Regions from separate parts of the Peribacillus sp. NJ4 genome, predicted to be linked through region 2. Evidence: a T-box and tRNA genes for the amino acid it is inferred to sense, from the RefSeq annotation. Region 2 holds a T-box; the other holds one or more tRNA genes.
What was found. A T-box is a leader RNA that pairs with one kind of tRNA and senses whether it is charged. The one in region 2 lies ahead of thrS (threonine--tRNA ligase), so its partner is inferred to be a tRNA-Thr.

Region 1: it has a tRNA-Thr gene. The T-box ahead of thrS (threonine--tRNA ligase) is inferred to sense a tRNA for this amino acid. The anticodon was not compared.

Annotation. Positions count from the first base shown of each region.
Region 1 is NZ_JAUCFQ010000001.1:703,887-719,264, reverse strand. Features, by position in the region: gene QUF94_RS03675 (response regulator) at 1-609, shown strand, start outside; gene QUF94_RS03670 (hypothetical protein) at 671-817, opposite strand; gene menC (o-succinylbenzoate synthase) at 1,374-2,477, opposite strand; gene QUF94_RS03660 (o-succinylbenzoate--CoA ligase) at 2,474-3,955, opposite strand; gene menB (1,4-dihydroxy-2-naphthoyl-CoA synthase) at 4,042-4,860, opposite strand; gene menH (2-succinyl-6-hydroxy-2,4-cyclohexadiene-1-carboxylate synthase) at 4,862-5,683, opposite strand; gene menD (2-succinyl-5-enolpyruvyl-6-hydroxy-3-cyclohexene-1-carboxylic-acid synthase) at 5,680-7,431, opposite strand; gene QUF94_RS03640 (isochorismate synthase) at 7,424-8,833, opposite strand; gene QUF94_RS03635 (1,4-dihydroxy-2-naphthoate polyprenyltransferase) at 9,132-10,052, shown strand; gene QUF94_RS03630 (TraR/DksA C4-type zinc finger protein) at 10,199-10,825, shown strand; gene QUF94_RS03625 (hypothetical protein) at 10,827-10,949, shown strand; tRNA gene QUF94_RS03620 (tRNA-Glu) at 10,991-11,062, opposite strand; tRNA gene QUF94_RS03615 (tRNA-Ser) at 11,066-11,156, opposite strand; tRNA gene QUF94_RS03610 (tRNA-Asn) at 11,158-11,232, opposite strand; tRNA gene QUF94_RS03605 (tRNA-Ile) at 11,245-11,321, opposite strand; tRNA gene QUF94_RS03600 (tRNA-Gly) at 11,327-11,400, opposite strand; tRNA gene QUF94_RS03595 (tRNA-His) at 11,405-11,480, opposite strand; tRNA gene QUF94_RS03590 (tRNA-Phe) at 11,497-11,572, opposite strand; tRNA gene QUF94_RS03585 (tRNA-Asp) at 11,596-11,671, opposite strand; tRNA gene QUF94_RS03580 (tRNA-Met) at 11,678-11,751, opposite strand; tRNA gene QUF94_RS03575 (tRNA-Ser) at 11,854-11,946, opposite strand; tRNA gene QUF94_RS03570 (tRNA-Ile) at 11,967-12,043, opposite strand; tRNA gene QUF94_RS03565 (tRNA-Met) at 12,054-12,130, opposite strand; tRNA gene QUF94_RS03560 (tRNA-Ala) at 12,159-12,234, opposite strand; tRNA gene QUF94_RS03555 (tRNA-Pro) at 12,252-12,328, opposite strand; tRNA gene QUF94_RS03550 (tRNA-Arg) at 12,340-12,416, opposite strand; tRNA gene QUF94_RS03545 (tRNA-Leu) at 12,426-12,514, opposite strand; tRNA gene QUF94_RS03540 (tRNA-Gly) at 12,527-12,601, opposite strand; tRNA gene QUF94_RS03535 (tRNA-Leu) at 12,610-12,691, opposite strand; tRNA gene QUF94_RS03530 (tRNA-Lys) at 12,700-12,775, opposite strand; tRNA gene QUF94_RS03525 (tRNA-Thr) at 12,798-12,873, opposite strand; tRNA gene QUF94_RS03520 (tRNA-Val) at 12,884-12,959, opposite strand; rRNA gene rrf (5S ribosomal RNA) at 12,971-13,086, opposite strand; rRNA gene QUF94_RS03510 (23S ribosomal RNA) at 13,205-15,378, opposite strand, start outside.
Region 2 is NZ_JAUCFQ010000001.1:1,284,485-1,299,862, forward strand. Features, by position in the region: gene QUF94_RS06440 (peptidase) at 1-941, shown strand, start outside; gene QUF94_RS06445 (amino acid permease) at 1,096-2,589, shown strand; gene QUF94_RS06450 (DUF7010 family protein) at 2,968-3,624, shown strand; gene QUF94_RS06455 (hypothetical protein) at 3,663-3,938, opposite strand; T-box leader at 4,060-4,279, shown strand; T-box leader at 4,308-4,531, shown strand; T-box leader at 4,561-4,782, shown strand; gene thrS (threonine--tRNA ligase) at 4,841-6,748, shown strand; gene QUF94_RS06465 (hypothetical protein) at 6,761-6,901, opposite strand; gene QUF94_RS06470 (hypothetical protein) at 7,037-7,198, opposite strand; gene QUF94_RS06475 (LysE family transporter) at 7,164-7,790, opposite strand; gene QUF94_RS06480 (hypothetical protein) at 8,049-8,216, shown strand; gene QUF94_RS06485 (MFS transporter) at 8,760-9,995, shown strand; gene QUF94_RS06490 (hypothetical protein) at 10,058-10,300, opposite strand; gene QUF94_RS06495 (amino acid permease) at 10,373-11,791, shown strand; gene QUF94_RS06500 (ribonuclease J) at 11,842-13,515, opposite strand; gene QUF94_RS06505 (TetR/AcrR family transcriptional regulator) at 13,753-14,649, opposite strand; gene QUF94_RS06510 (DHA2 family efflux MFS transporter permease subunit) at 14,907-15,378, shown strand, end outside.

The DNA of each region.
Region 1 (15,378 bases), 580 kb from region 2:
TTTAAAGTAGTTGATACAGCTTCCAATGGGCTTGATGGTCTAAAAAAAATCAGGGAGTCTAAACCTGACCTTGTGATTTTGGACATCTTCATGCCATCTTTAAACGGGGTAGATACACTTTATCAAATAAGAAAAGAGCAACTTGATGTGGATGTCATCATCATTTCAGCGGCAAATGATCAGAAAACGATCCGAAAAATGGTACAGAACGGGGCTTTTGACTATTTAATCAAGCCATTCAAATTCGAAAGGCTAAAACATACGCTTGAACAATATTTTGCTTTTCGGATGGAGGTTGAACCTGACCATCAAATCTCTCAAAATCAGCTTGACCGAATTCTCTTTCAAACCAAAACACCTTCTGAATCGAGTCCGAAATATGATGTTCCGAAAGGATTGAATGGCGCGACTCTTGAGCAAGTGACGAAATTCATAAAGACCCAGCCTGGATCTTTATCTGCGGAAGAAGTGGCTGATGGGATTGGAATCGCCAGAGTTACTGCAAGGCGCTATCTTGAATACTTGCATGGCGAAGAAGTCCTTCAGCTTGACGTTCAGTACGGCAGCATCGGCCGTCCAGTCAATAGGTACCGGCTTCAAAAATCTTAAAACGCATGGGGACCAGCTAGAACCGAAACGGTTCCCTTTTACCTTTTATCTTTTATCCATTTTACGCACCCGTCTTTCGATCATATAGGCCCCACTTTCTCTTCAAAAGAAACAGTTCACACTCCGCCAATGCCGTCACTTCTTTAATGACATAGTCCGGCATGCCTCTTCTTAGTAGAATTTCCGCAATAAGGTACGGTCTTTTCATATACTCTCCCCTCCCATTCCCTTGGTTGCATACTTTTTATTTCATTATACAAAATAATCCAGTAAAGAAAAAATAGACAAAGCCCCATTTTACGAAAAAAAATATGACTGATCGGGCCATTTAAATGATTTTTCTTCTTTAAAACTCCATTTTTAATAGGGAATACTGGAGAAAAAATATATTTGTAGTCTGCTGACAAATAAAAAAGAGTTCCAATCGTTTTCAGAAATCCGTTCCCTTTCCGCTCTGCCAAGCCTCCTGCCGCAAGCATCTGGCGGGGTCTTGGTTAGCCAGTTATTCGGCAGGAGTATCCGAGTTAACTTTTAACACCATGATTCGGGGGTGAGAGCTCCTTATATCGACAAACTGATATTTGTTAGTATCCTATTAAAATCATTTTCCAAAAGGGTGGGGTTTTTGTCCAAGAAGTACTAAATGGGTGAGTTCCATATACCGTGATATCGAATGGATGAAGCACATTAGCTTTCTAGCGAGATAGAGGATTATTATAAAATGTGGTTCAAAAGAGGTGCGGCATTCACCTCCTTTGATGTTTTCACCTGTACAGTTTACTATATGTAGTCAAATCCTTTAGCCGCTTTTCATTGATGGCAAAACCGATCCCAGCTTTATCGGGGACTTGGATCATGCCATTTTTGACAATGACTTCCGGATCGATTATGTCCCCTTCCCAATAGCGGGATGAGGATGATATATCCCCGGGAATCGTGAACCCTTTTAATGTGGCAAGTGCGATATTATGTGCACGTGAAATGCCAAATTCAATCATGCCCCCGCACCAAACGGGCACATCATTTCCCAGGCATAGATCATGTATTTTGACAGCTTCCGTCCAGCCGCCGACTTTTGCCATCTTAATGTTGATCACCCCACAGCTTCCGAGCGACAGAGCACTTTTGGCATCATGAAAGGAATTTATGCTTTCATCAAGGCAAATGGGTGTCTGCAGCTGTTTCTGTAAAATGGCATGCTCAACAATGTCGTCATGTCCCAGCGGCTGCTCAATCATCATCAGATTAAACACATCAAGCTTCTGAAGGTGTGGGATGTCATCAAGAGTGTACGCTGAATTGGCATCTGCCATTAGCGGAATATCGGGATAGGCCCGACGGATTTCCGATAAAAACTCCAGATCATCTTGAGGATTGATTTTTATCTTATATCGCTGATAACCAGATCCGGAAAAATCCTCAATCTGGCGCAACGCGTCTTCAATATCATTGGAAGCAACGACAACACCAGCGGGCACTTCACTTCGTTCGCCGCCAAACAGCCGACCGAGATAGACTTCTTTCTGCTTCGCATATAGATCACGAATTGCCTGCTCTAAAGCTGACTTCGCCATCGCATTCCGTCTGATTCCGCTCCATAAGTTCGGCAGCTCATCAGGATGCTTGATCTGACTTGCCAATGTCAGCGGTATTAAGAAGTCCTCCAACATATGAAAGCATGTTTTGATCGTTTCCTCGGTATACCAAGGACTTGCAAATGGCACCGCTTCCCCGTATCCAATCAATCCATCTTCATCCATGGCTTCGACAATTATCACTTCCCGGTCGCTTACCGTTTCGAGATGCGTCTTAAATGGCCGCTTTAATGGGGCCTTAATGAGCTTTAGTGAAATGGAGGATAACATCATTGCCATTCCCCCATTCCCTTCTTCAGTTCCCTTCTCAGAAGCTTGCTCGCGCCATTACGCGGAAGCTCCTGGCAAAAAATCACGTTCCGGGGAATTTTATAGGCCGCCAAGGATTCCCTGCAATACTCCAGCAGTTCGCTCTCACTAAGCTCTGCACCTTGGTTTAAAACGACAAAAGCGAGTGGAACCTGTCCCCATTTTTCATCGTCAGTCCCCGTCACTCCCGCTTCGAATACATCCGGATGCTTACTAAGGACATTTTCAATCTCGGCCGGATAGACATTTTCACCGCCGGATATGATTAAATCCGAGCGTCGGTCAAGCACATACAAAAAGCCTTCCTCATCGAGATAACCAAGGTCCCCAGTATAAAGCCATCCATCGGTAATGGCCTGCTGTGTAGCATCCATCCGATTGAAATAGCCTTTTGTCACATTTGGACCTGAAACCACGATTTCACCCGCTTCCCCCGGTTCACACATATTGCCGTCTTTCTCTATACGTAATTGCGAAGGGAATAAAGGTTTTCCCGCTGATCCGATTTTTGTCATACTATACTCCGGTGCCAGTGTCACAATCTGTGAAGACGTTTCGGTCATCCCATAAGACTGATAGACGGGAATCCCTTTCTCCTTACATGATTCAAGTAAATGAACGGGTGCAGGGCCGCCGCCCAACAGGAAACAGCGAAAGGTTTCCGGATAGCCAGTTCCCTTCAAATCCTGCACCATCCTATTCAGCATCGCCGTCACGACCGAAATGATCGTCACGCCATTTTCCTGAATGCTCCGGTTTGCTTCCCGTTCATCGAACCGTTCCGCCAAAACGACCTTCATGCCATAAATCACATTTTTCATCAGGATGGATAAGCCGCTAATATGAAAGATCGGAACCGCGCAATACCAAGAATCCTCCTCATGCAATCCAAGGTTCAGAACCGACCCGACGGCACTCCACCAATGATTGCCGAAGGTTTGGATCACACCTTTTGGATTTCCTGTCGTACCTGATGTATACATGATCGTAGCGGTATCCTCAAGGTAAAACTCTTGAAGTATCTCTGCCTTGCCCTCATCCGGCAATTCTTCCATTAAGTGAAGGTTTAAATCAGGGAGAATACCGCCAATATCCGAGAGTTTGTCGGTGAAGGTACCTTCTGAAACCAGATAAACGGTCTCACTATCTTCAATCTGCCAGGACAACTCTTTTGCCGTTAACTTATTATTCAGCATCACAATCTTCACACCAAGATAAAATAGTGCGTGGATAGCGACAACACCATCAATATGATTACGGAGTAAAACCGCGCATGAATCGCCAGCCCTCAGACCAATGTTAGAAAGCTTGCCAGCCATCTTCTCCGATAATGTATGCAGTTCAAGAAAGCTATACGTATGACCTTCAAACTCAATTGCCGGACGATCTGGTGAAAGATGCGCCCGATTTTTCAGCCAGTTCGGCAACTTTTCTTCTGCCATGTTTGCTTAGCCTCCTCCATTTGGATATAGAAAACAGCCCGGCGAATATCCGCCAAGCTGTCAGTCTCATCGATTCACGCGTTTCATTAAGGGAAACGAGGGAATTGTCCAAAGTCCGGATTGCGTTTTTCTTTGAATGCATCGCGGCCTTCTTTTGCTTCTTCTGTTGTATAGTATAAAAGTGTAGCGTCACCAGCCAATTGTTGAAGACCTGCAAGGCCATCAGTATCAGCGTTCATTGCCGCTTTCAAGAAACGAAGTGCCGTTGGGCTCTTCTCAAGCATTTCTTCACACCATTTAACCGTTTCCGCTTCTAATTGGTCTAAAGGTACGACTGTGTTGACCAATCCCATATCCAATGCTTCCTGGGCATTGTATTGACGGCATAGGTACCAGATTTCACGTGCCTTTTTATGACCGACGATACGTGCCAGGTAGCCAGAACCATAACCAGCATCAAAGCTTCCAACATTCGGTCCAGTTTGTCCGAAGACTGCATTGTCAGCAGCAATCGTTAAGTCACAAACCACATTCAAGACATTACCTCCACCAATTGCATAACCTGCGACCATGGCTACGACTGGTTTTGGAATGACGCGAATCAAGCGTTGTAAATCAAGAACGTTTAGACGTGGAATGTTATCTTCACCTACATATCCGCCATTCCCACGTACACTTTGGTCTCCGCCTGAACAGAATGCTTTGCCGCCTACACCCGTTAAAATAATGACACCGATGCTGGAATCATCACGCGCCCTTGCGAATGCATCAATCATTTCCGCAGTCGTTTTTGGCGTGAATGCATTATGTACATGCGGTCGGTTGATGGACACTTTTGCAATCCCGTTATATTTTTCATATAAAATTTCATCATACTCACGTATTGTTTCCCATTGTATCGTCATCTTAATTCCTCCTTCGATTTCTCTTTAAAAACTCACTTATTATTTTACCAAACTTTTCTCCATCTTCCACATGAATCGCATGTCCCGCACCATTTATTATTTTCCATTCAGCCCGCTTCAGCTTTTTTTTCATCGAGGCAGCAATTTCACAAAACTTAGGATCGAATTCACCGGTTACAAGGAGCACAGGAAAATCAAGGGTTTTCAGTTCTTCCCAGTAAGAAGCTTGACTGCCGGTCCCCATACCGAGAAGGCTATTGTAAAGGCCGGCAGGGACATTTGCCATCCGCTGTTCCCGGATGGCCGACCTGGTTTTGGCCGGCAGCCGTTTTTGACTTTCAAACAACGGGATGTTTTCCCATTGATCCACAAAAGCTTCCATGCCATTTTCAAGAATCCTTTCGGCAAGCTTCCTATCATTTCGTCTTCGGATTTCCCGCTCCTCTTCTGTTAAAAGGCCTGGTGAAGCGCTTTCCAATATCAATGTATCAACATACCCAGGATATAAACAGGCAAATCCCAATCCAAGCCTTCCGCCCATCGAGTATCCAAGGATATGGGCTTTCGTGAAATGTAACGCATCCAAAATATCCTTGATATCTTCAGCCACTCGCTCCATCTCATACCTTCGATAATCAACTGGTGATGCAGACATGCCATGACCTATGATGTCGACCATGATCATTGTATACCGCTCACGCAAAAGCGGAATGAGGAATTTCCATGTATCCCGATTTCCCGTAAATCCGTGCAAAAGAACAAGAGGATCTCCATTTCCCGTTATTTCAACAGCATAATTGACATCCTTGATGACAAAATTCATGATATTTCCCTGTCTAACACCATTTTTATTTCCTGGGAAACAAAACTCCACAAATTTCGATGCTTTTGTAAATTGGACTCTCTTTCTGTCGGTACTTCAATGATTTTCAGACCTTGCATTTCAAATGACTCTGTAAATACCTTCTTTAACTCATCCCAATTTTGCACCTTGCTGTATTTACCGCCGTAAAGCTGGGCAGCATGGGAAAAATCAAGACCGTGAGGCGTCCCGAATAGCGTTTCGAAATGTTCTCTCTCATTCGCCTGTGGCAAGAAGGAGAAAATGCCGCCCCCATCATTATTGATCAACAATATCGTGATGTTTTGTTTTTGAAGTTTAGCCGCAAGCAAGCCATTCATATCATGGAAAAAACTTAAATCCCCGATTGCCAGTACGGTATTTTTCGATACCGTACTTACGCCAAGCGCAGTGGAAACGACACCATCGATGCCATTCGCCCCTCGGTTTGCAAAGGTCTTGATTCCCTTTCCATTATTCAAAAAGAATGTATCCAAATCACGTATGGGCATACTATTCCCGACAAACAAAGTGGATCCCGATGGCATCATATCAGCTAACAGGGAGAACAGCTTGCCTTCACTTAACTCCCCTTCATCCTTGATGGAGGCTAAGGCATTCTTCGTCGCTCCGTTGACGGTTTGCCATAAACCAAGCCATTCATCATCATTGGCCTCAGTAATATTTTCAACAACACGCTTGCAGAAATCTTTCTCTTCGCTGTAAATCATGTTAGTTGCCAATCCTGCTGGCTCACGCCAACCTGCACCGCCATCGACGACCAAAGTGGTTGCCTGTTTTTGTTTTTTCATGAATAACAATAAGGGTTTAGAAACAGGCATTGCCCCGAAACGCAATATCACTTCCGGCTTGAAAGCCGCTTTTACCGCTTCATCGCGCAGAAACGTATCGTACGCATCAATTATGACGTCTTTGCCGTGACTCCCGCTCCTTAACTGGGAAAGAGGGTCAGCCAGTACCGGAAAAGCAAGTTTATCCGCTAATGCGACGATGGCTTCCTTCATCTCTGGATGCGGTAATTCGCCACATACAATCAACCCTTGCCTAGCTTGTGACAAAGTAGTTGCAACAGCTTCTATTTGTGATGCGGACAATGACCGTTCTCCACTGTCAATCAACACTGCAGGCGTCATTTTATTTTGCCGATACTCCTTTGCTTGCTCCAGATCCGGAATCAATGGTTCACGAAGCGGGAAATTCAAATGTACAGGCCCTGCAGGTTCACTTGCCGCTGTAGCCACTGCCCTTGCACCGACCGTTCTTGCATACCGCATCATCTCATCCGTGCTTTCAGGAAGTGCCATTTCGACAAACCATTTTACTTGTCTACCATAAAGATGAATCTGGTCGATTGCCTGTGGGGCGCCGACATCACGCAATTCATGCGGACGATCAGCGGTAAGTACAATAAGCGGCACCCTTGAATAAAAAGCCTCAATGACGGCTGGATAAAAGTTTGCAGCGGCTGTACCGGACGTACAAAGAAGTCCGACAGGTTCCTTTAAGGCCTTAGCCAAACCAAGGGCAAAAAAAGCAGCCGAACGCTCATCCACATTAATATGAACTTCGATATCAGGGTGTTCCACTAGCAACAAAGCTAGGGGTGTGGATCGTGAACCCGGGCTCACCACCACATGCTTCATCTCATTTTGTGCCAGCTCATCGACAAATGAAGCAGCATATGCTGTCAATGCATCTCGGTCATTCATTAAGATTTCCTCCTAAAGCACTTAACATCGGATTGAATTTAATCCCCGTTTCCCGGAATTCACTTTCGGGAGTCGAATCCTCAACTACGCCGCATCCAGCAAAAAGCGATGCCTCATTGTTCTGTATAAGCGCAGATCGTATCCCTACAGCGAATTCCCCATTTCCATACGTATCCACCCAGCCTAGAGGACCCGCATAAAAGCCGCGTTCAAGACCTTCCATTTCCCGGATTCGGACAACGGCCTTTTCTTTTGGAAGTCCGCCCATAGCCGGTGTAGGATGTAGTTTCTCGACGAATTCAAAAATCGTGACACCTTCCTTGGATATTCCGCGGACCGGTGTATATAAATGCTGGATATGACGGTTTTTCATAAGTTTCGGTTCGGCCGGAACAATTACCTTTTCGCATACAGAATCAAAGGCATTCGATATCATCGACACGACATATTGGTGCTCTTGTAAATTCTTTTGGTCATGAAGCAATTCATCACCAAGACAAACATCTTCTTCCTCATCTTTCCCTCGCCCCATCGATCCAGCAAGACAGGTAGAAAATACTTCATTTCCCTGTTTCTTAATTAAACGTTCAGGAGTGGCACCGACAAAACAGTCACCACCAGCTTCCAAACTGAAAATATAGCTTAATGGCTGCTCAGCAATCAATTGTTCAAGCACTTTCCCTGAATCGATGGAACGCTCAAAAACCAGTCGAAGCTCCCTCGCCAAAACGATTTTGTCGAGATCTGTCGTCTTGATTTCCTGAACAGCCTCAGCGACCGTCCGTTTCCATTCGTCAGGTTTGACTTCCCTCTGCTTAACCAGGGAATTGTGACCCAATCCAGTGTCATCCAAGCTTTCGAAAAGGAAAGCTTCCCGTTCATTTATCATATCTATGAAGAGTTTTTCTGAATCATCAGGCGAACAAAGTAAGTTTGTCGTTAAGTAAGCTTGTTTCCCCACTATTGATAGCATGAAGGCAGGTATATAAAACAGGTTGTCCCCGAATTGATTCCAAAGGAGCGTACTGTTAGTTTCATAATCAAAAGAAAAGCCCCCAAACAGTAAAGGACCGGTCGCTTCTACATCAGTCAATCCTGTTTTGACAGCAGTATTCTGCAGTTTGATCCAGCTCTTTTCGACTTCTCTATAACGTTCGGCATTCGATGCCGCTTTGAGTTTCTTAACATTGCCTAAGCCGGTGATGGTTATTTCCTTTGCAGGGTCCTCCCAGAAAAAGCGTTCACCCGCGTACCGTTCTCTTCCAGCTTGATAAAATGAAAGGGGGTTCGTGCAATTAACTTTCTTAATATGACTGAATAGAACTTGATCATTCAAGTCCTTCGCCTTTTGTATAGCTGAAGCCAGTCCCTGAAACTGCCCAGTTTCTTCTGAGATAGCCAAAAAAATCCCCCCAAATGTACATTTTAAAAGCTTTTTAACCTATTTAAAGATACACCTCCATTCAACCTCATGTCAATAAAACGCCCCTATACCGAGCGATTCATGCCTGCTTTTTTCCTTATTATATGAATCTTAGCGAATGAAGAGAAATATCCTTTATTTTGGAAGAGAATCGTCCACGAAATCAATTGACACCCTTACCTAATTTTCCTATCCTTATTAGGATAACCTTTTGTGCAACATTTCAATATTTGTTATAATTTCGAGAGAACCAATAATGAGTTTGAGGAGAGAAATAATGCAAACAGAATACGACGGACTTCCCCTTAAACGGACCTGGAAGATTTGGTGGGAGTTAATTCGTCCACATACACTAACCGCAGCTTTTGTCCCGGTCTTACTTGGAACTATGATTGCACTTTTGGATGATGGAGTGAATTGGTTACTATTCGCTGCCATGATGATTGCAAGTATCCTGATTCAAGCTGCAACCAATTTATTCAATGAATACTATGATTTCAAGCGAGGCTTGGATACGGAGGAATCCGTAGGCATCGGTGGCGGAATCGTCCGTCATGGGATGACCCCCAAACTCATCATGACCTTGGCCCTTGGCATGTATGCCATCGCACTCATAATCGGAATCTATATCTGTGCCGCATCATCTTGGTGGCTTGCTGCAGTAGGACTGGTTTGCATGCTTGTCGGCTATCTTTATACAGGCGGTCCCCTACCCATTTCATATACACCATTCGGGGAACTTTTTTCTGGATTGTTCATGGGCTTTTTGATAATCCTGATCGCCTTTTTCATTCAAACCGGTCATGTTTCCTCAACAGCCATCTTAATTGCCATTCCAAGTGGAATATTGGTCGGGTTGATCAACTTATCCAATAACCTCCGTGACCATGATGGGGATAAGGCACATGGCCGCAAAACCATGCCTGTAGTGATGGGCAGGAAAAACGCCCTGAAATTCATGGCAATCATGTTTGCCTTCTCTTATCTATGGCTGGTTGGGTTAGTCCTTACCGGAAACGTAACAGCGTGGATTCTCCTTGCCTTCCTAAGCATCCCTAAAGCCATGGCCGCAATCAAAGGCTTCGTAGGTAAAACGCAGCCGATCACCATGGTGCCAGCAATGAAAGCCACGGCCCAGACGAACACCTTCTTTGGCTTACTCATGGCCATTGGATTATTCATCAGCTATCTAATATGATCTCCAAGGACTGAGCTCATCCGCTCAGTCCTTTTTTCTATCTTCCGTTCCATTTTGTTTTCCTATACTACGATTCGGGTAATAGATAATACAACCATCTTACCAATATAAAATGAGATATGGACTTTAGAAGGAGTGAAACGGATATGGCAACCAAACAGCAAATGCAAAAATTCAAAAAAGAACTGCTTCAAGAAAAAGATGAGCTTGGAAACAGGATTCAAAATGATGAACAATCCGTTCTGGATAAAAGCCAGACTGAATCCGTAGGGGAATTATCATCCTATGATAATCATCCTGCTGACCTAGGAACAGAATTATTCGAGATGGAACGGAACCAAGCATTGGATGAGCATGCACAATCTGAAATGGAGAAAATCGAAGAAGCATTGAATGCCATAGATGAGGGTACGTATGGCCATTGTGAAACCTGTGATATAGAAATCCCCATCGATAGGCTTGAAGCGATCCCAAGCACTCTTTACTGTGTCGAGCATGCCCCAGAACGGCCTACTATACAAGACCGACCAGTGGAAGAGGATATATTGATTCCATCTAAGGGTGATCATTTTGAAAATCGTCATGGAAATGAAATAGTGGATAAAGAGGATAGCTTTGGTGAAGTCGCCAAATTCGGTACATCCGAAACGCCATCTGATTACACCGGCGATCATGACAATTATAATGATCTTTATAAAACCGAAGATGAAACGGATGGATTTCCAGAAGACTATGAAGGATTTGCAGCAAATGATATCGAAGGAAAAAAATAGGGTGGATATACCGAACAAAAAGCAAAAGGAATATGAAGATACATTAGATGAAGAAAATATCGATTCCCAGCTTGGAAACATTCCTTATAAACAAAAAGATACTTATATCAATGAAAAGAAATGAAAAAAAGAAGCATACATGAATGTATGCTTCCTTTTTTGTTATGACCCGTACGGGATTCGAACCCGTGTTACCGCCGTGAAAGGGCGGTGTCTTAACCGCTTGACCAACGGGCCAAATGGCGGAGAAGGAGGGATTTGAACCCTCGCGCCGCTCGCGCGACCTACACCCTTAGCAGGGGCGCCTCTTCAGCCTCTTGAGTACTTCCCCATGGCTCCGCAGGTAGGACTCGAACCTACGACCGTTCGGTTAACAGCCGAATGCTCTACCACTGAGCTACTGCGGAACAATATGAATATGGTGGGCCTAAATGGACTCGAACCATCGACCTCACGCTTATCAGGCGTGCGCTCTAACCAGCTGAGCTATAGGCCCATATTTGGAGCGGGTGAAGGGAATCGAACCCTCATCATCAGCTTGGAAGGCTGAGGTTTTACCACTAAACTACACCCGCGAAATGGGGCGACTGATGGGAATCGAACCCACGAATGCCTGAACCACAATCAGGTGCGTTAACCACTTCGCCACAACCGCCGTAATATGAAAGATATGGTGGCTCAGGACGGAATCGAACCGCCGACACAAGGATTTTCAGTCCTTTGCTCTACCGACTGAGCTACTGAGCCACATTTGTATTAAATTTAAAAAATGGCGGTCCCGACGGGAATCGAACCCGCGATCTCCTGCGTGACAGGCAGGCATGTTAACCGCTACACCACGGGACCTAATAATTGCGGGGACAGGATTTGAACCTGCGACCTTCGGGTTATGAGCCCGACGAGCTACCGGACTGCTCCACCCCGCGACGGTAATAATGAAACGATTTGCATCAAGTTTTCGTGAATATTGTTTTTTCGCTTCCTCTATGTAAGGTTGTTTCAAAACAACTTGCTGCTTTTTAAAAAAATGGAGGAGGTAGAGGGATTCGAACCCCCGCGGGATTTGACTCCCCTGTCGGTTTTCAAGACCGATCCCTTCAGCCGAACTTGGGTATACCTCCACGGCTTTAAAAAATGCATATGGTGGACCTTGTAGGACTCGAACCTACGACCGGACGGTTATGAGCCGTCTGCTCTAACCAGCTGAGCTAAAGGTCCTTATATTTATTGGTAGCGGCGGAGGGGATCGAACCCCCGACCTCACGGGTATGAACCGTACGCTCTAGCCAGCTGAGCTACACCGCCAATATAATATAAGTATCTGATTGAAAAATGGTGGAGCCTAGCGGGATCGAACCGCTGACCTCCTGCGTGCAAGGCAGGCGCTCTCCCAGCTGAGCTAAGGCCCCATTCATTAAAAATCACGTGGTCGGGAAGACAGGATTCGAACCTGCGACCCCTTGGTCCCAAACCAAGTGCTCTACCAAGCTGAGCTACTTCCCGCAATAAAAACATGGTGCGCCCGGCGGGAGTCGAACCTACAACCTTCTGATTCGTAGTCAGATGCTCTATCCAATTGAGCTACGGGCGCATATTAAGATGGTGCCGAGGACCGGAATCGAACCGGTACGGTAGTCACCTACCGCAGGATTTTAAGTCCTGTGCGTCTGCCAGTTCCGCCACCCCGGCACATACGAAAAGTGGAGCGGAAGACGGGATTCGAACCCGCGACCCCAACCTTGGCAAGGTTGTATTCTACCACTGAACTACTTCCGCATGAAAGATGCGGGTGAAGGGACTTGAACCCCCACGCCTTGCGGCGCCAGATCCTAAGTCTGGTGCGTCTGCCAATTCCGCCACACCCGCATATAAAATGGTGAGCCATGAAGGATTCGAACCTTCGACCCTCTGATTAAAAGTCAGATGCTCTACCAACTGAGCTAATGGCTCGTGCTTGTACTATTTCAAAATATGGTGCCGGCAAGAGGACTTGAACCCCCAACCTACTGATTACAAGTCAGTTGCTCTACCAGTTGAGCTACACCGGCAGGTGTAAAATGGTGGAGGATGACGGGATCGAACCGCCGACCCTCTGCTTGTAAGGCAGATGCTCTCCCAGCTGAGCTAATCCTCCATATAAAACCTGCTTGGCGACGTCCTACTCTCACAGGGGGAAACCCCCAACTACCATCGGCGCTGAAGAGCTTAACTGCCGTGTTCGGAATGGGAACGGGTGTGACCTCTTCGCTATCGTCACCAAACATTGTTAACATTTTTTTAAGACATATATTATTATAACGTCTTTTCGAAAAAATGCAAGAAGAAATTTTCATTCCTTCAAAACTAGATAATAAGAAGGTATTTCATTTTTTTAAAGCGTTGGTTAAGTCCTCGATCTATTAGTATCAGTCAGCTCCACATGTCGCCACGCTTCCACCTCTGACCTATCAACCTGATCATCTTTCAGGGATCTTACTAGCTTGCGCCATGGGAAATCTCATCTTGAGGGGGGCTTCATGCTTAGATGCTTTCAGCACTTATCCCGTCCGCACGTAGCTACCCAGCTATGCCTTTGGCAAGACAACTGGTACACCAGCGGTGCGTCCATCCCGGTCCTCTCGTACTAAGGACAGCTCCTCTCAAATTTCCTGCGCCCGCGACGGATAGGGACCGAACTGTCTCACGACGTTCTGAACCCAGCTCGCGTACCGCTTTAATGGGCGAACAGCCCAACCCTTGGGACCGACTACAGCCCCAGGATGCGATGAGCCGACATCGAGGTGCCAAACCTCCCCGTCGATGTGGACTCTTGGGGGAGATAAGCCTGTTATCCCCGGGGTAGCTTTTATCCGTTGAGCGATGGCCCTTCCATGCGGAACCACCGGATCACTAAGCCCGACTTTCGTCCCTGCTCGACTTGTAGGTCTCGCAGTCAAGCTCCCTTGTGCCTTTACACTCTACGAATGATTTCCAACCATTCTGAGGGAACCTTTGGGCGCCTCCGTTACTCTTTAGGAGGCGACCGCCCCAGTCAAACTGCCCACCTGACACTGTCTCCCACCCCGATAAGGGGCGCGGGTTAGAATTTCAATACAGCCAGGGTAGTATCCCACCAACGCCTCCACCGAAGCTAGCGCTCCGGCTTCTCAGGCTCCTACCTATCCTGTACAAGCTGTACCAAAATTCAATATCAGGCTGCAGTAAAGCTCCACGGGGTCTTTCCGTCCTGTCGCGGGTAACCTGCATCTTCACAGGTACTATAATTTCACCGAGTCTCTCGTTGAGACAGTGCCCAGATCGTTACACCTTTCGTGCGGGTCGGAACTTACCCGACAAGGAATTTCGCTACCTTAGGACCGTTATAGTTACGGCCGCCGTTTACTGGGGCTTCGGTTCAAAGCTTCGCTTGCGCTAACCTCTCCCCTTAACCTTCCAGCACCGGGCAGGTGTCAGCCCCTATACTTCGCCTTGCGGCTTCGCAGAGACCTGTGTTTTTGCTAAACAGTCGCCTGGGCCTATTCACTGCGGCTTTTCCGGGCTATTCACCCTAAAAAGCACCCCTTCTCCCGAAGTTACGGGGTCATTTTGCCGAGTTCCTTAACGAGAGTTCTCTCGCACACCTTAGGATTCTCTCCTCGCCTACCTGTGTCGGTTTGCGGTACGGGCACCTTACATCTCACTAGAGGCTTTTCTTGGCAGCGTGGAATCAGGAACTTCGGTACTATATTTCCCTCGCCATCACAGCTCCGCCTTAATGGAAACGGGATTTGCCTCGTTTCCGGCCTAACTGCTTGGACGCGCATATCCAACAGCGCGCTTACCCTATCCTTCTGCGTCCCCCCATCGTTCAAACGATGTATAGGTGGTACAGGAATATCAACCTGTTGTCCATCGCCTACGCCTTTCGGCCTCGGCTTAGGTCCCGACTAACCCTGAGCGGACGAGCCTTCCTCAGGAAACCTTAGGCATTCGGTGGAAGGGATTCTCACCCTTCTTTCGCTACTCATACCGGCATTCTCACTTCTAAGCGCTCCACCAGTCCTTCCGGTCTGACTTCAACGCCCTTAGAACGCTCTCCTACCATCGACACCTAATGGTGTCAATCCACAGCTTCGGTGATACGTTTAGCCCCGGTACATTTTCGGCGCGGAGTCACTCGACCAGTGAGCTATTACGCACTCTTTAAATGGTGGCTGCTTCTGAGCCAACATCCTGGTTGTCTAAGCAACTCCACATCCTTTTCCACTTAACGTATACTTTGGGACCTTAGCTGGTGGTCTGGGCTGTTTCCCTTTCGACTACGGATCTTATCACTCGCAGTCTGACTCCCAAGAATAAGTATTTGGCATTCGGAGTTTGACTGAATTCGGTAACCCGTTGGGGGCCCCTAGTCCAATCAGTGCTCTACCTCCAATACTCTCATCTTGAGGCTAGCCCTAAAGCTATTTCGGAGAGAACCAGCTATCTCCAGGTTCGATTGGAATTTCTCCGCTACCCACACCTCATCCCCGCACTTTTCAACGTGCGTGGGTTCGGGCCTCCATTCAGTGTTA
Region 2 (15,378 bases):
GACGTGGCGTAACCGATATGAAAGGGGGCAATGTATCCCTGATCCTTGCCATGCAGGCATTGAAGGAAAATGGCATCCAATTAAAAGGAGATGTCATTTTTCAAAGTGTGATTGAAGAAGAAAGCGGCGGGGCCGGAACATTAGCAGCCGTCCTGAGGGGATATAAAGCCGATGCTGCCCTTATCCCTGAACCGACGAATATGAGGATTTTCCCGAAACAGCAGGGCTCGATGTGGTTCCGGGTCCATGTTAAAGGACGGTCAGCCCATGGCGGAACAAGGTATGAAGGCGTTAGTGCCATTGAAAAAAGCATGACCGTCATCAATCATATTCGTGCCTTGGAAGAAAAGCGAAATGCACGTATCATTGACCCGCTTTATCAGAACACGCCTATTCCGATTCCAATCAATCTAGGTGTCATTGAAGGTGGCAATTGGCCGTCATCCGTTCCAGACCTTGTGAAAATCGAGGGGAGGATGGGCGTTGCGCCGGAGGAAACGATGGAGCAGGCGAAGGACGAAATGGCTGACTGGTTAGTGCAGCTGAAAGAAGTGGACGAATGGTTCAAGGAAAACCCGCCCGTATTGGAATGGTTTGGGGCACGCTGGGTTCCAGGAGCAATTGATGTAGAGCATGAACTGATGAATGCGCTTGTTCATCAATATCGGCGAGTTGCTGGCAAGGACCCGGTCATTGAAGCCTCCCCGTGGGGAACGGATGGGGGATTGCTGACACATGTCGGTGAAACGCCCGCAATCGTGTTCGGGCCTGGAGTGACCGAGGTTGCCCATTATCCAAATGAATACATCCTACTCGACAATGTCTTCTCGACAGCGGAGATCATTGCCCTTACTTTAATTCAATGGTGTGGAATGGAACAAGATCAGGATGAGGCTATTCCTGTAGGGAATAAGCTGACGATTCAAGGCAATGGCAATTAAACCGGATAGTAGACTAGCCAGTAAATATCAGGATTTTCCTTAACTGCAATAAAGTCTTCCACAAAAAGGTTGTGGGAGACTATTCATATCTAAAAATATCTCTTTTACTATTTCTTGAACTTTTAATATTAAAAGAAAATGAGGTAGGAACCATATGGACATGAATCTCATTAATAAGCAAGAACCGACAGTTAAAAGGAATCTCAATGATAAGCAAGAACCGACAGTTAAAAGGAATCTCAAAGCAAGGCATATGACCATGATAGCCATTGGCGGTTCAATAGGAACCGGATTATTCCTGGCAAGCGGGGCAACCATCCAGAGTGCAGGGCCCGGTGGTGCCCTCGCTGCATATGCATGCATTGGAATCATGGTTTATTTCCTTATGACGAGCTTAGGGGAAATGGCGACATATATGCCTGTATCGGGATCATTTTCCACCTATGCCACACGCTTTGTAGATCCCGCATTCGGCTTTGCACTTGGCTGGAATTATTGGTTTAACTGGGCAGTCACCCTTGCCGTGGAAATAGCTGCAGCAGCCATCATCATGAAATTCTGGCTCCCTGATGTACCCAGCCTTATCTGGAGTGCATTATTTCTTGGAATCGTCTTCACCCTCAACGCCCTGTCCATTAAAAGCTTTGGTGAATCTGAATATTGGTTTGCTTTAATAAAAGTCGTCGCCATCATTTTCTTTATCATTATTGGATTATTGACCATCTTAGGGGTTTTTGGCGGAAAGGTGATCGGGTTTGAAAACTTCACCATGGGTGAGGCACCATTCAAAGGAGGATTTTTATCGATCATCAGTATCTTTCTAATAGCGGGATTTTCTTTTCAAGGCACGGAACTGGTTGGTATTGCTGCCGGAGAAAGTGAGGAACCCGAAAAAAATGTTCCGAATGCCATCCGCCAAGTATTTTGGCGCATCCTATTGTTTTACATCGGTGCCATCCTGATACTAGGTCTGTTAATTCCTTATACGAGTCCAAGTTTGCTGAACGGGGATGTAGAAAATATTTCTGTAAGCCCTTTCACACTTGTTTTTGAACGCGCAGGACTTGCATTCGCGGCATCCGTCATGAATGCTGTCGTGTTAACTTCCTTACTATCTGCAGGGAACTCGGGGCTTTATGCATCAACGCGGATGTTATGGTCGATGGCAAAAGATAATCAAGCTCCCAAATTCCTCGCCAAGGTCAATCGCAGGGGAATCCCGATGAATGCTTTGCTTATCACGGCATTAATTGGGGGACTCGCCTTCTTGACCTCCATTTTTGGGGACCATGTATTTACATGGCTATTGAACGCATCGGGGCTAACGGGCTTCATCGCATGGATTGGAATTGCCATAAGCCATTATCGCTTTAGACGTGCCTATGTTGCACAAGGTGGTGACTTAACCGAATTGAAATATAAAGCAAAATGGTTTCCATTCGGTCCGATTTTTTCATTCGTCCTTTGCATGGTCGTCATAGCAGGACAAAACTATGAAGCATACCTAAGCGGCAGCATCGACTGGTATGGCGTCGCTGTCTCCTATATCGGATTACCGATATTCCTGGCAATTTGGTTAGGTTACAAGATTTATCATAAAACCAAATTAGTTTCATTGAAAGATTGCCAATTTGATAAAACCATTTAGCTGATAGGAATAGAAAAACCTGAGACCCCTTTGGGGACTCAGGTTTTTTGTTAATTAAGAAATTGCTTAATTAGACGCCGATACTGTATGAACCTAGTTATATCGACGAAAACCCAGTTATATCTCCGAAAATAGAAATATATCGACGAAAAGGGCAATTATCTCATTATGGAGGTAAGTAGACATATTCTCTTAGGTCCCCGATAAAAAAGGTCGTTTTATTTGCTGCCAGCCCATTCAATGTTGGCTGAAGGTGAAGTGGCACCATAATAGTCAATGCTTTGGCATTTTTGCAGTTTGGGCTGCATGGCTTAAGACCGTGATGATGAATAATCGGGGAGTGAGCGCAATACTATTATTCTATGTACGATATTACCTGTGGATGAAAGGAAACTGATGATGCAAACCTCAAGACTCATATCGAAAGAGGCGTTTCGCGGTTCTGGAATTGGCGTCATTTTCATGGCATTATTCGGCACGTTGTGGGCAGGTACCGGTGTAATGGGATTGCAAGGGTGGGGGTTTCCTTACGTGGAACTTGCTGCCATATTCGTAGGAATCATAATGGTTATAGAGGGCATTTCATTAATATATGCATCACAAAAAATGCCCGATCAAGTTTCAGAAAATGGGGCTAGGCGTTTGAAACGTATGAATTTCTGGTTTAATATCGTTTTCATTGCCGAAGGTTTGCTGATTGGGATTGCCATCGCCATCTGTAATATGATCAATCAGACCGATCTTATTCCTGGAGTCATCGCCATTATTGTAGGGATTCATTTTTTACCTTTGGCGGCGCTTTTCCAAATCAAGGTCTACTATGCAACAGGAGTGCTTCTCTGTTTATTGGCGCTTATCACATTGCTTATTGTGCCAGACACCGTCATGTTTGGGGAGCATCAAATCCTTGCACCGTTATCCTTGCTTGGCTTTGGATGCGCGCTAATTCTTTGGACCACTGGACTGACATTATTGCTTAGTGTAAAGAATCCAAGGGAAGCGAAAGAGGAAAATTCACACAATGAAAATCAATAGGAAACATACAAAAACCCGTCGTGGCGAACGGGTTTTGATTAATTTTTCATCCAGGTTAATAGCCTGATGATTTGAAATGGTTCATTCCAAACCAGAATGAAACTTAAAAGAAAGAAGGCAGCCACAGCCAGAAGCTTCGTCTTTCCTTTTTCACTTTTTAACATGGCCCCGAAACTAAATAACATACCAATAAGTAACGCACCGAATCCTGAGACCATTAGAAGCTCGAAGGATTTTGGTAAAAAAAAGGCGCAGCAAAATGATACGGCACCAATCACTGCAAATACGAAAGACCAATTGCTTAAACTTTTCATGACGACTCCTTTTTTACTAATTATACCAATTTAGTGTTTGTAATGAAATGAAAAAATTTGAGGTTGTCACTTATGGGAATATATTGTAATATATATAACAATATAAAAATCCATTTACATTTTAGAAGCATTGATAAGGACATGAATCATTTTTACGGTCTGCAGAGAGGGAAGGGCAGCTGCGAACTTCCTGGCTTAGGAAACTGATTTACCGCCTTTGAGCCATATCGGTGAACGAAAGTAACTGATATCGTCTAAGCTACGTTACAGCTCCAGAGCCATAAGTAATCTACTTATGGGAAATTGGGTGGAACCACGGGTATAACGCACTCGTCCCTTACTTAGGGATGGTGCGTTTTTTATTTTTATAATATTGCCATGATAAGGACATGAATCATTTTTACGGTCTGCAGAGAGGGAAGGGCAGCTGCGAACTTCCTGGCTTAGGAAACTGATTTACCGCCTTTGAGCTATATTGGTGAACAAGAGTAACTGATATCGTCTAAGCTGCGTTACAAGCTCCAGAGCCATGAGTGTTTTTTGCTTATGGGAAATTGGGTGGAACCACGGGTATAAACGCACTCGTCCCTTATATAGGGATGGGTGCGTTTTTTTATATAAAAATATTGCCATGATAAGGACATGAATCATTTTTACGGTCTGCAGAGAGGGAAGGGCAGCTGCGAACTTCCTGGCTTAGGAAACTGATTTACCGCCTTTGAGCTATATCGGTGAACGAGAGTACCTGATATCGTCTAAGCTGCGTTACAAGCTCCAGAGCCATGAGTGTTTCTTGCTTATGGGAAATTGGGTGGAACCACGGGTAAACGCACTCGTCCCTTGAATAGGGATGAGTGCGTTTTTTTATTATAAAAAGGGGTGTTTATGTGATGGGTGAAAAAATGATTAAGGTTCAATTCCCGGATGGGCAGCAAAAGGAATATCCGCAAGGGATGACAGTGGAAGGTGTGGCAGGGTCAATCAGCTCAAGTTTAAGGAAAAAGGCAGTAGCAGGAAAACTGGATAAGCAACTGGTTGATCTAAGTTTCAAGTTGAATAAGGATGCCGAACTGTCGATTTTGACTCTGGATTCGGATGAAGGTTTACAAGTTTTACGACATACATCGGCGCATGTTTTGGCTCAGGCTGTGAAAAGAATATACCGAAATGTGGAATTAGGGATGGGGCCAGTCGTGGAAGATGGTTTTTACTATGATTTTAAGTTAGATCATCCTTTGAGCTCAGAAGATTTACAAGCTATTGAAAAAGAGATGGAACATATCATAAGTGAAAATCTTGAAATTAAAAGGATCGAAGTGTCTTATGCAGAAGCTGTGAAGTTATTCCAGGATAGAGGGGAGTCATTCAAGTTGGATATAGCAAAGAATATCCCTAAAGATGAAAAACTAACGGTCTATCAACAGGGGGAATTCGTCGATCTTTGCAGAGGACCGCACCTTCCATCCACATCATTTGTAAAATCGTTCAAATTGACTCGTGTATCGGGAGCCTATTGGCGGGGAGATAATCAAAATGAAGTTCTTCAAAGGGTGTATGGCGTGGCTTTCCGAAAGAAAAAAGATTTACAGGATCATTATAAATTCTTGGAAGAGGCGGCCAAACGCGATCACCGAAAATTAGGGAAGCAGTTGGAGTTATTCATGTTTTCGGAGGAAGCTCCTGGAATGCCGTTTTATTTACCGAAAGGACAAATCGTTAGAAATGAATTGGAGAAGTTCTCGCGGGAGCTTCAGACTGAAGCTGATTACGACGAAGTTCGGACTCCTTTCATGATGAACCAGCGGTTATGGGAACAATCGGGTCACTGGGATCATTACCATGAGAATATGTACTTCACTGAGGTGGATCAAACAAAATTCGCTATGAAGCCAATGAACTGTCCAGGTCATATGCTTATTTTCAAAAACAATCTTTATTCTTACAGGGATTTACCCATCCGGATGGCCGAGTTCGGTCAAGTCCACCGTCATGAATATAGCGGTGCATTGAACGGGATGTTGCGGGTCCGTACATTTTGTCAGGATGATGCCCACATTTTTGTTCGGCAGGATCAAATCGAAAGTGAAATTAAACAAGTGTTTCATCTGATTGATAAGGTGTATCTCACTTTTGGTTTCGAGTATTCGGTGGAACTCTCGACACGTCCAGAGGATTCAATGGGCGATGATTCCCTTTGGGAAGCTTCTGAAACAGCCTTGAAAAATGTTCTGGAAAGCATCGGGATACATTATCAGTTAAATGAAGGGGACGGGGCATTTTATGGACCGAAAATTGATTTTCATATTAAAGATGCATTAAAACGAAGCCATCAATGTGCAACAATCCAACTTGATTTTCAGATGCCCGATAAATTTGATCTGACTTACATCGATGAAAATAATGAAAAAGTTCGTCCGGTCGTCATTCATCGTGCCATATTTGGGTCGATCGATCGTTTTTTTGGAATCCTGATAGAACATTTTGCCGGTGCTTTTCCGGTATGGCTTGCCCCGGTGCAAGTACAGATCATCCCTGTCTCACAAGTTCATTTGAATTATTGTTTAAAGGTTCAAAAAGAACTGAAGAATCAAGGCATAAGAGTGAAAATTGATGATCGGAATGAAAAGCTGGGGTATAAAGTCAGGGAAGCGCAGATGGGGAAAATCCCATATATGCTGGTCCTTGGCGATAAAGAGGAGAAAGAAAATGAAGTGAATGTCCGGAAATACGGGGAAAAAGAATTTGAAAATGTCGCAATAGAAACGTTCATCAAGAAAATGGTCCAGCAAATAAAAGAACGTAGCATCTAATATGAAAGCAGCTTAATCCAAATTCACGAGTAAATGCACGAAATTCACGAGTAAATGGGCGAAATTCACGAGTAAATGCACGGAATTCACGAGTAAATGGGCGAAACTCACGAGTAAATGCACGGAATTCACGAGTAAATGCGCGAATTTCACGAGTAAATGCCCATTGGATTAGGTTTGGATAAAAAAAGACAGCCGAATATATCGGCTGTCTTTTTTTATCTATCTACAAATCCATACCCAGCCAACGCCAGGAATGAACTGTTGGAAACAGTTAAAGTAAGATTATTAATACGAACTCACGAGTAAAGCATCGAAATTCACGAATAAATCCGCCAAACTCACGAGTAAATGCCTGAAATTCACGAGTAAAGCACCAAAACTCACGAGTAAATGCTTACAGCTCCTTAAATCTTTATGTAAACAAAACTTTGGCTGCCTGGATGGCAAAGTAAATGCCAATCCCTATAAGGGATATTCCTGAAATGATCGAAATGCCCATTAAAATAGGTTTGGATAAGAAACGTCTGAAGGTGCTGGCGATGAGGGCCATTGTGAAATCCCAGGTTAAGAGGCCGATAAGGATGCCTGAACTGTATAAAAGTAGATGATCCATATCATATTTAGAAGCGGAGTTAGCGAGAATGGATCCATAAATTCCTAGCCAAAACAAAATGGATAAAGGATTCGAAAGGGACATGATGAATCCTGTTAGGAATGAAGAAAAAAGGGAATCTCTCGCTTTTCGTACATTCACTTCAATCTTACCTGCACTAAGCAGACTTTCGATTCCGGTATAGGTCAGGACGAAAAAGCCAAAAAGCCACAAAAATGTCTTCATGAAGGAGCTGTCCAAAAAGTGGACAACACCGAAAAAGACGAGGGCTATAAAAACAAAATCCGCTAAAATGGCACCCCAGCCAAAAATCCAGGCATGCCAAAAACCTTTCTTGATCCCTTTGTCCAATTGTGCAGCGTTAATGGGACCGATAGGAGCCGCCAGTGATAAGCCCAATAATACATAGCTGAAAAAAACACCCAATTCATCACCTCATCGTTTGTTACATCTTCGCTTATTTGAATGTATTCAAACAATTAGACTTGTACCACCTTTTTAGTCCTTTTTTTGAGTGGATATGGTGAATTTAGTCGGGTTTGCTCCTTATGGATGTACCTAGTCGTGACCTGGATGTTTTTGTACCAACGTAGAAAGGTCCTTCATCATGTAATTTAGTCAAATGGAAAGACGTCAAATATGCATGCATTAAACCAGGGTTCAAAAGGGAATTGGAGGATAATTATGCCGGAATTATCAATGCCAAATAAGTACAAAACAATCTTTGATATCATGCGTACTGATATCGCTATTAATGAAATAAAGGATCATTTTGAAGAAGGACTTTCAACTGCGTTAAACCTAATAAAAGTATCAGCCCCTATTGTTCTAAAAGAGGGTAATGGTAATTAAAGTTTCCAAAAACGAAAATCATACGGGGCTCGAATATCATAAGTCCGTATTGGAAGGAAATCTTCCATATTCAATAGGTGGAGGAATAGGCCAATCCAGATTATGCATGTTTTTGTTGAAGAAAGCACATATTGGCGAGGTTCAGGTTTCGGTATGGAATGACCAAATAGTAAATGATTGCAATGAAAAGAATATTATTCTTTCATAGTTAAACACGATAGCTGATTAATAGCAGGGACTCTCGAAGGAATGCGAAAGGATACATGTTAGGAAGCGCGTAATCGAGTGACATTTGAAATGCAGGGAAACCCATTCATTTAAAGAATGGGTTTTTTGGTTTAAAGTAGAATGAATCCATATTATAAAGTCGAGGCAAACTAGAAGAGGAAAGTCCTAAAGGGGTAATTTTGGCACTAATAAATATTATTGCCCTATAACATAATAATTAAAGACATCTAAAAAATGATGCACAACAAATTGATTACACAGATATGTTACCTTTTATGCAATAAGTTGCTTTTATAATGGATGAGGAGTGTAAGTATGGAAGGTCATGAGAAGCAAAAAAATGATGTGAGCGTGTGGTGTCTCATCAGTATGGCATCGATTCCATTGGTAATGACACTAGGAAATTCAATGCTTATCCCTGTTTTGCCGATTTTCGAGGAAAAGGTGGGAATATCTTCATTTCAATCAAGTATGGTGATTACAAGCTATTCTGTTGCATCTATTTTCTTAATTCCTATTGCTGGTTATTTATCAGATCGATTCGGAAGGAAGATGGTGATCCTGCCAAGCCTTGTCCTTGCCCTGATCGGCGGCTTGATCGCGGGTTATGCATCATGGAAAATGGATGATCCCTATACATGGATCATCATTGGGAGAGTATTGCAAGGGATTGGTGCGTCTGGAGCCTCGCCGATCATTTTGCCTCTAGTGGGGGACCTATACAAGGATGATGATGAAAAAACCAGTTCTTGCTTGGGTATCATTGAAACCTCGAATACATTTGGTAAAGTCCTTAGTCCAATATTGGGTTCCCTTTTTGCCGCATTTATCTGGTTTTTACCATTCTTCTCGATTTCATTCTTCAGTTTAATATCTATTGTCTTGGTCTTTTTCTTTATAAAGGTACCAAAGGAGAAGGATGAACCGAAGAAATTTAAAGAATTCTGGCATGATACGAAAAAAATATTCAAGCAGGAGGGAAAATGGTTATATACAGTTTTCCTGATTGGTGTATTTGTCATGTTGGTTTTGTTCGGTGTTCTTTTCTTTTTGTCTGACAACCTTGAAAAAGTCCATGATTTGCATGGAGTCAAAAAAGGTTTCGTGATAGCGATCCCGCTGTTTTTTCTTTGTGTATCTTCTTATGTTGCAGGGAAAAAAATCAAGGGAGAATTACCAATCATGAAAATGATCATCATGATCAGTATAGCTGTCCTTTCAATCAGCCTTGTTTTTGTCGGTTTTACAAAAGAAAAGGTTTTCCTTCTATTACTCATAACGAGCATAGTTGGCATAGCAATTGGTGCGTTATTGCCGACACTCGACGCAATCATCACTCAAAATATAAAAAAGGAACAGCGGGGGACGATTACCTCTTTCTACATGTCATCAAGGTTCATCGGAGTTGCGGCAGGCCCGCCGGTTATGTCCCTTGTCATGAAAAATCATGTCAATATGACCTATATCATTTCGGGAATCATTGGCATATGCATTGTATTGATTGTTATGAAATTCATTAGTTCAGATAAAAAAGAAGCAGCTGTTAGCTAAAAGGCTTCGAAAAGCATACCAAGGAAAATTTTAAAAAGCCGGGTTTTTCCACACGGATTTTTTTATGTGTAATTCGCGTGAAAAGTGTTATCCCATCGCGGGATGATTTTTCTTGGTCTTACCTGCTGGGATTTTTTTGTATTGGCATTAACGAATGGATTTCGCAGGTTCTTAAATGGAAAAAGCTTAATGGCGATTTCGATCATCTCTGGATCATCACTGATCGGCTTTGGGATTAATTTTGCTGCCATCCTAACATAATTCTTAATGCTTAAGTTTATTACATAAGGTATTTGATTAATCATCTGGAAAGATTCTTCCTTGCATAATTCATTGTGGCATTATCAACACTATGAATGATGGAAGGGGGTAATGTTATGACAACAAAAGCCAATTGCAGTTCAGCGAAAGGGAAGGCTGGTCAAGATTCCAAGGCATCAGGTGAACAACAAGGCGATATGAAATGGTGGCAGCTATCATTGGTCGGTGTAGGCTGTACGATCGGGACAGGGTATTTCCTCGGATCGACCATTGGGATTAAAACGACGGGGCCATCCATTGTATTTTCATTTGTATTGGCTGCACTAGGTACCTACATCGTTTATAATCTGCTTGCTAAGATGACGGCAGCCGATCCTCAAGAGGGTTCTTTTTGTTATTATGCCAATAAAGCATTTGGAAGATGGGCTGGCTTTAGCTGTGGCTGGAATTATTGGTCCTCCAATATATTGATCATGGGAAGTCAACTTACTGCGCTTTCGCTATTATCACAATTTTGGTTCCCTAAAGTACCGCTGTGGCTATTTGCATCAGGTTTTGCCATAGTTTCAATCGTGGTGGTATTGCTGGGAACCAAAGGGTTCGACAGAGTGGAAAACATCCTTGCGGTAATTAAGACAGCAGCGATCGTAATGTTTATCATTATTGCAATATGTGCCGTTTTCGGCTGGTTTGGTCTTAATGGAGGGAAACCGCCCTCATTTCCTAATACGTACAATGAATTATTCCCAAAAGGGCTAACAGGGTTTTGGACATCCCTTATCTATGCTTTTTATGCGTTTGGCGGCATTGAGGTCATTGGACTGATGGCGATGCAGCTTAAAAATAAAGAAGATGCGCCAAAGGCAGGGACAATCATGCTCTTGGTTCTTACTATAATATATGTCGTTTCATTGGGATTAGCCGTGACCATGATATCGTTAGGGGCATTCAGTGAAAAAGAAAGTCCATTCGTTTCGGCATTGGACAGTTATCACCTGACATTTTTCCCGCACGTTTTTAATGGTGCGATCATCATTGCCGGATTCTCGACGATGACCGCTTCACTATTTGGTGTAACCAATCTATTGGTAACGCTCTCCAATGATGGGAATGCACCCTCGGTATTCATGCAAAAGATCAAGAAATTCAAGGATCTTCCACTGCCCTCACTGGGGCTTGGAGCCTTAGGTCTTTTAGGATCGATCATCACTGCCTTGCTCCTGCCAGGCAAGATTTATGAATACATTACAACATCTGCTGGAATATTACTTTTGTATAACTGGGCATTCATCATTCTTTCTTCATTCAAAATCTTGGAAAATAAGATGTGGAGTAAGATTACGGCCGTTTTCGGACTTCTTTTAATTTTAGCCGCCGTAAGTGGTACCCTGCTTGAAAAAGAAATACGACCAGGGTTCTTCATAAGCCTTTTATTCATCGTGATCATCGGTCTTGCTGCCGTTTTCATGAAGTTCAAGGTTTGGAATAAGAACAAGGCGATGGCCGCAAGAGCCAGTAAATCGGAACTGGATTGAAAAAAAGGAACTCGACTATATAAAGTCTAGTTCCTTTTTATGTGTTGGCGCTAAATCTCAATGATTATCGGAAGGATCATTGGTTTTTTCTTAGTTTGGGTAAAGAGATATTGCCCCAGTTCCTTCTTTATGGTTTGTTTAATGATATTCCATCGGTATATTTTATCACTTTGTAAATCGTTGACCGTTTTCGTGACAAGACGATTTACATGTCTCAGGAGCTCTTCGGAATTTTGAACATATACAAATCCTCGGGAAATGGTATCGGGTCCTGATACTATTTTTCTTTCCGTCTTGCTTAGTGTTATGACGATTACGAGCATCCCATCTTCGGAGAGCTGCTTACGGTCCCGTAGAACGATTTCTCCAACATCACCAACGCCCACACCGTCAACAAAGGTATTGCCGGCAGCGACCTTTCTCGTTTGACGGGCGACCGAGTTTTCAATATCAACGACATCGCCATTATTGATGATGAAAGTATTGTCCTGCTCCACCCCGACAGACTCAGCTAGTAGTCGATGTTGGTGCAGCATCCGATACTCCCCGTGAATGGGTATGAAATACTTAGGTTTCATCAGGGTAAGCATGAGCTTTAACTCTTCCTGATAGGCATGACCGGAAACATGCATGCCTGTTACAGTTCCAGATCCGTAAATGACTTTGGCCCCCAGTTGAAACAGGTTGTCGATGATGCGTGAAACATCGCGTTCATTTCCCGGTATTGGAGTGGAGGCAAGAATCACGGTATCACCAGCTAAGATACTCATATCCCGATAATTCGAACTGGAAAGGCGAGACAGGGCAGCAAACGGCTCTCCTTGACTTCCCGTACATAAAACCGCGACTCTTTCAGGAGCATAATTATCGACTTCATGTGCTTGGATCAGCATCCCCTCAGGAACGTCGAGGTAGCCGCGCTCGATGGCAACGGATACGACGTTCACCATGCTCCGTCCAAGTAAAGCTAATTTTCGGTTTGTCTTCTGAGCAGCGTTCACCACTTGTTGAACGCGATTGACGTTTGAAGCGAAGGTTGAAAGAAAAACTTTCTGTTTAGCCTGCATAAAGGCTTCTTCAATATGGCTGCCAACCAGATGCTCCGAGGGACTTGAGCCGGGACGTTCTGCGTTCGTGCTTTCAGATAATAAAACCAGTACACCTTCACTCCCGATTTTCGCCATTTTATGAATATCAGGATACTGATCATTCATGGGAGTCAAGTCAAATTTAAAGTCCCCTGTATGAACGACCGTGCCTTCCGGAGTATGCATGGTGACTCCAAGGCAATCGGGTATACTATGATTCGTTTTGAAAAAGTCCAGACGCAACTCCCCGAACTCCAACTTTGAATCCGAGTCGATCTGGATCAATTCAGTATCACCCAAAAGGTTATGTTCTTTTAATTTCAATTCAATCAAACCAAGTGTTAAACGTGTGGCATAAATCGGTACATTCAATTTTTTCAAGAAATAGGGGATACCGCCAATATGATCTTCATGCCCATGAGTCACAATTAAAGCCCGGATCTTCTCCTTATTTTCCTGAAGAAAGGTAATATCAGGAATGATCAAATCGACTCCTAATAAACTTTCATCAGGAAACTTTGCACCACAGTCAATAATGACCAAATCGTTTGAATATTGAACCACATACATGTTTTTACCGATTTCATTCACTCCGCCTAGAGCCAGTATGGACAAAGCATTTTCATTCACACTCAAATAGCTAGACCTCCCTTTAATATAATAAGGATAGTGTTTCCTTAGGCCCCTCTTATAAAACCAACTTCTTTTTTAAAATGACTTCCCAAGCAATTAAAAACCAAACCTTAAAGGGAGGAGGGCTGAGAAACATGCGTTAACAAGCTACTAATGCTCATAAAAAAACACCTACCGTTTTCAGTAGGTGCATGAGTAAACCATTCCATCCTCATTAGAGAAGAATCCGCTCTCGTTCCTTCATTGGCTCAAGCAAGAGTTGATGCTTTCCTCAAAAGTCTCAATGTATCCTTGGACCTGCTCTGCATATTGAGTCTTTAAAGAGTTCAGCAAACTTTCTATCAAAAATTTTCGCGGTTTGTCTGCCTGCATCAGCTCATCTTGGATAAAATCGACCAATTCGATCGCTCTTGTTCGATCTTCACCGCAAGGAAAAGCTTTGTTTATCGCTTTTTTCAATTCCGTGGTGGCGTTCAGCAAATCATTATGGCAAGGATCAAGATGGTTTTTAAAGTTGGGAAACCACGTGTCCATTAGTTCCGGATCAAGAATCTGTTCTCCGCTTTCAGCCACTTCATTGACTAAATGGACAATTCGGTTCATGCAATAGCGAATAGTTTGTATGTCCGGTGTACCGGCCGCATTAGCACGATAGCTAAAATGATTCATGTGGGTCATCATCGAATGAAAGATAATGACGCTATCTAAAAGAAAGGGTTTTTTGCTTTCCCCGAATATATCGAGAAAACGGTTATACATCCAACGTATGCTCAACAATAGCGTCTGATTGATGAATTGTTTTAATTCTTCATCGTTGGAGACACGGACTTCCTCGATCAGGATAAGTAATTTGCTTTGCTTGTTCACCATCATCTGCAGTTCGAGCTGCCGGATGAAAATTTCAATATCTGCGGAATCTTGACCAATCAACAGTTTTTCCCGTTCATGGCGAATCTTTGTATAGAAGGAACGGAAAATCGCTATAAATAATTCACCCTTCGAAGGGAAATAATTATAAAATGTACCTTTTGATATACCGCTGCCGTCAAGAATGTCCTGGATGGACGTGGCTTGGTAGCCCTTGTCAATAAACAGCTTATGAGCCGTGTCGATGACATTCTGCCTTCGATTATTCATCATATCACCTAATTTTCATTATACTGCTTGTATAAATGTAATCGTACTCTATTTTCCATTACAGCACAAACCCTTATTTTAACCAGTAAATATTTATTGCAAAAAATGAACTAGGGGTATATTATTGATTTTATGAGATTGGGTTATACCTCTCGTACAATTAAATGAACCAATAGTTTGAATGGAGGAATAGATAAAAAGTGAGTACTGCACAAACTACTGAAAAAAAGGGTTCGTATGGCATTTTGATCATACTGATGGTCGGGGCGTTTATATCGATACTGAATTCAACCCTTTTGAATATTGCACTGCCATCAATCAAAATAGACCTGGGGATTGAGACTTCCACAGTACAATGGTTGACGACGGGCTACATGCTAGTGAACGGAATCTTGATTCCGACAACAGCTTTCTTAATAAGAAAATATTCGGTGCGTAATCTGTTCCTGACAGCCATGCTCCTATTCTCAATCGGGACGATCGTTGCAGGTGTTGCGCATGCATTCCCGTTATTATTGAGCGCACGTATGGTTCAGGCTGCAGGTTCTGCAATTATGATGCCGTTATTAATGAACGTGCTTTTAACTGCATTCCCTGTTGAAAAACGGGGCTCGGCAATGGGATTATTCGGTTTAGTCATGATGTTTGCCCCTGCAATCGGGCCGACGCTTTCAGGATGGATCATCGAACATTATGATTGGAGAATGCTATTCCATTTCATTACTCCGC